Regions from separate parts of the Thermanaeromonas toyohensis ToBE genome, predicted to be linked through region 2. Evidence: riboswitches for the same ligand, from Rfam matches in the RefSeq annotation. Region 2 holds a riboswitch; the other holds the start of a gene.
What was found. A riboswitch is a leader RNA that binds a small molecule or an ion and turns the genes downstream of it on or off. The one in region 2 is predicted to bind molybdenum cofactor.

Region 1 (2,199 bases), 820 kb from region 2:
GCGCGGGTACTAGTAATTGACGATGAGCTTCAAATCCGTCGGCTTTTAAAAGTAGCCCTGTCTGGACATGGATACCAGGTAGAAGAGGCTGCTACCGGCGAGGAAGGGCTGGAGCAGGTCGCTCTTTATAAGCCTGATGTAATTATTCTGGATTTAGGGTTGCCTGATATGGATGGCCTAGAGGTTATAAAGCGGCTGCGGGAATGGTCATCTACACCTGTTATAATTCTTTCCGTGAGGGAACACGAGGCTGATAAGATACAGGCGTTAGATGCCGGAGCTGATGATTATGTTACCAAGCCTTTTAGTATGGGTGAGTTGCTTGCTCGTATACGCGCAGCCTTGCGGCATAGGGCAGGGACTACAGAGGAACCTGTATTATACTTTGAAGATTTAAAAATAGACTTAGCCAGGCGAAGGGTTACAGTAGGCGAAGAAGAGGTTAAGCTTACCCCTACTGAATACGAGCTTTTAAAAAATTTAGCCTTAAATGCAGGTAAAGTCCTTACCCACAGGCAACTTTTGCGGGCGGTTTGGGGTCCCCCGTATGAGAATGAAATCCATTACTTGAGGGTTTATATTGGCCAGCTTCGACGCAAGATAGAAGCTGATCCCTCTCGGCCACGTCACCTTATAACCGAGCCGGGGGTGGGTTACCGCTTGCTTTAAATCCCTGGATCATTCTCCTCTTGGCTTAAATAAATTTAAATCGTGTTCAAGAAGGAGTTTATGTGTAGCTGTCGAATATAAAAAAGCGAATCGAACATATGTTAAATTTAGTTTACCTCCGAGCCTTCCTGGCCTAAGGGAAGCCTCCTATGGCAGGTTGGCCCGGGCTTTTTAAGCCCGCGGGGTATAGCAGGGAAACCGCTATGCCTTCCGTTTCGAAAAGGAGGATTAAAGGGGTGAAACCCCACCTCCTCCGGTGGGGTTTTTAATTTGCTTTTCAATTAAGCGATGGGAGGTTTTTAAAGGGCATGAGGCAGAAGATAGCTTTTATATTGATCTTAGCTATCCTAATAGCGGGATTGATACCTCTAGAGGGATGTGGCCCCAAAAACGTAAAGGAAAGAGAAGCGGGGGTTCCTTTAAGTGTAGCGGTGGAATATACAGACCATGCCGCTTCCTTTTATGTGGCCCAGGAAAAAGGATGGTTTAAAGAAAATAATCTCGAGGTTACTAGCTTTAACGTCTATGCCACTGGGGTAGCCCTGGCAGCGGCTCTCACCAAAGGTGGGATAGATATGGCTTATATCTGCCTGGTACCGGCCTTGGCGGCTTATGCCAATGGGGGAGTACCTTTGAAAATAGTGGCTGGTACCCATAAAAATGGTTATGGTCTGGTAGTTAATACCAGTAAAATAAAGGAATTTAGAGATTTAGAGAAAGAAGAAGTAAAAATAGCCACCATGCAACCAGGAGCCACTACTGACCTTTTGTTTAACTTGTTAATTAAACAAAAAGAGTTAGACCGGGGGAAGATCTTGGCCCACACGGTACGCATGAATCCTGCCAAACAACTTTTAGCTTTGCGTTCAGGCAAAGTAGATGCTATTTTCGCTCCGGAGCATTTTACTACCCTGGCTGCCCAGCTTTCCGGTATGAAAATCTTGGCTAAAAGCCAGGATATATGGCCTAATATGCAAGGGAGCGTTTTAATAGTTACAGATAAATTTTTAAAGGAGCACCCTGGAGCAGTGAAAAAACTTATTTCCCTTAATAAAAAGGCCACTGAGTTTATAAATAGCCACCGGGAAGAAACGGCTAACATAGTAGCCCATAGCTTAAATCAATACCAAAATACCGTTAAGGAAGAGATGTCGAGTCCTGAGGCTGATATAAGTGTCACACCAGCGGTAATCAAGGAATCCATGTCCAACCTCGACTACAACCCCCATTTAGATGCCCAGGAGATACAAAAAATAATAGACCTTATGTATTATTATGGCTACCTTAAAAAACAGGTTAGAGCGGAAGAAGTGTTATATAGCGATTGAGGGAGAAAGACTAAGATGTTCTCTAAAAAAGATGGGAGGCTAACTTGGGCTTATTGGATACCTACCTTTCTTTTCCTAAGCGGCTGGGAGGTAGGAGCACGCTTGATTGCTTCTCCCCTTTTCCCTCCTTTTAGTAAAGTCATAGCTGAATTTGTATACTTGGCAGGGGAGGGCATTTTGTTAAAACATCTAACCCTTTCTT
Region 2 (2,199 bases):
ACGCTTTTTCCGGGATCACCGCCAACCCCCTTGTAGGCCTGGTGGCTGATCATATTGTGTCCCAGGGCGGTACAGCAGTCTTGACTGAGGTGCCGGAGATGTTCGGTGCTGAAACTATACTTATGGGCCGGGCTATCGATAAAGATGTATTTAAAAAGATCGTCCACCTTATAAATAGCTGGAAGAAATACTACCTTGACCACGGCCAACCAGTCTATGAAAATCCCTCACCAGGCAACAAGGAGGGCGGGATCACTACCCTGGAGGAAAAATCCCTAGGGTGTGTCCAAAAAGGCGGAAGTTCTGCGGTGGTGGATGTACTGGAGTATGGTGAACGGTGCCGGGTTAAGGGGTTAAACCTTTTAAGCGCACCGGGTAATGATCTTGTATCTTCCACCGCCTTGGCCGCCGCCGGGTGCCAGATTATCCTTTTTACCACCGGCCGGGGTACACCCTTCGGTACCTGCGTGCCTACCTTAAAGGTCGCCAGCAACAGTACAATTTACTTTAAAAAACCCCATTGGTTTGATTTTAATGCTGGACAGATACTGGAGGGTGAGGGGATGGAGGAACTAGCCTTAAAGCTTTTAGAACGTGTCTTACAGGTGGCTTCCGGCCAGCACGTCAAAGCAGAAATCATGGGTTATCGCGAGATAGCTATTTTCAAATCAGGGGTTACTTTGTGATTTACCTATAATCAGGTTTAGTTTCTCTTTAAATAGATTCTCCATTGACCTCGCCTAAAAGACTAGGCTATAATCAATAACAAAGATAATACTTAAATAGCTTTTCTCCGAGCCGGTCGAACCTACGGGCGAAAAACGGCCTATGGTAGCCGGCCTGGGTTCCTAAAGAACCCACGGGGTATGCCGGGAAACGGGCATGCCTCCCTACGCTCGGAAAGGAGAAAGGCCTTGCCTAGTGGACAAGTGCCCCGGTATCCTTTGCGAGCCGGGGCTTTAATTTTGCCTTGGGAGGGGTATTATAAAGTGAACAAGCAGGATGGGAAAGGATTACTTATTACCTTAGCAACTTTTTTACTCGCCTTATTTGGGCTTATCTTTCTTCCGGGGTGCTTAACTACCCAGAAGAGCTTAAGCCTACCGGAAAGGGAGCTTTTAGTTTTTGCTGGAGCAGCTAGCAAGCCCCCTTTAGAGGAGATAGCGAATAAATTCCAAGAAAAGACAGGTGTAAAGGTACGCCTTACCTTCGGCGGCTCAGGAACTGTTTTAAGCCAGATGAAATTATCCCAGCAAGGAGACATTTATTTACCAGGGTCTTCCGACTTTATGGAAATAGCCAAGAAGGAAGGAGTAGTGGACCCCACCACAGAAAGGATAGTTGTTTATTTACTTCCTGCCATCAATGTACCCAAGGGGAATCCCCAAAACATCCAAAAACTTGAAGATTTAGCTAAGCCTGGACTAAAGGTAGCCCTCGCCCGGCCTGATACCGTGTGTGTAGGGTTGTATGGTGCAGAGATATTGGAGAAAGAAGGATTAGCAGAAAAGGTCAAGAAAAATATAGTCACCTATGCGGAAAGCTGTGAAAAGGTAGCTAATCTTGTGGCCTTAAAGCAAGTAGATGCAGCGTTGGGTTGGGAAGTCTTTGCTTCCTGGGAACCCGACAAAATTCAAACTATTTTTCTCCCACCCGAAAAAGTGCCTCGTATCGGATATATACCCGTAGCTATCTCTAAGTACACTAAGCAAGAAAACCTAGCGCGCCAATTTATCGAGTATTTGACCTCTGAGGAAGGGAAAAGCGTATTCAAAAAATGGGGGTATATAACTACTGAGGAGGAAGCCCGGAAATTAGCCCCCCATGCGCCAGTAGGAGGGGAGTATAAGCTAAAATCCCCATGGTAAGAAGACCGGATCCTTTTCATATAGGGTTAGTAGGCCTGGTGGCCCTAATAGTGGCCTATCTAGGTCTTCTCTTTTTTTCTCAAATCACTTACTTAACTCCCGGTAGATTACTGGATAGCCTAAAAGACAAAGAAATCCAGTTTGCCTTAGGGCTTTCCTTAAAGACCTCTTTTTGCGCAGCGGGGATCGCAGTATTTCTAGGCACGCCCATCGCCTATTTTCTAGCTCGTACTAATTTCCGGGGTAAGGTATTAGTGGATACTTTGCTGGATCTACCGACAGTGATTTCACCGGTAGCCCTAGGGGCAGTAATGTTGATATTTTTCAATAC

Region 1: linked by a shared signal. The riboswitch ahead of B9A14_RS15335 (ABC transporter substrate-binding protein) and the one ahead of modA (molybdate ABC transporter substrate-binding protein) in region 2 are both predicted to bind molybdenum cofactor.

What each region holds. Positions count from the first base shown of each region.
Region 1 is NZ_LT838272.1:3,033,259-3,035,457, reverse strand. It holds gene B9A14_RS15340 (response regulator) at 1-669, shown strand, start outside; molybdenum cofactor riboswitch at 774-911, shown strand; gene B9A14_RS15335 (ABC transporter substrate-binding protein) at 978-1,997, shown strand; gene B9A14_RS15330 (ABC transporter permease) at 2,013-2,199, shown strand, end outside.
Region 2 is NZ_LT838272.1:516,327-518,525, forward strand. It holds gene B9A14_RS02465 (UxaA family hydrolase) at 1-686, shown strand, start outside; molybdenum cofactor riboswitch at 780-923, shown strand; gene modA (molybdate ABC transporter substrate-binding protein) at 990-1,868, shown strand; gene B9A14_RS02475 (ABC transporter permease) at 1,862-2,199, shown strand, end outside.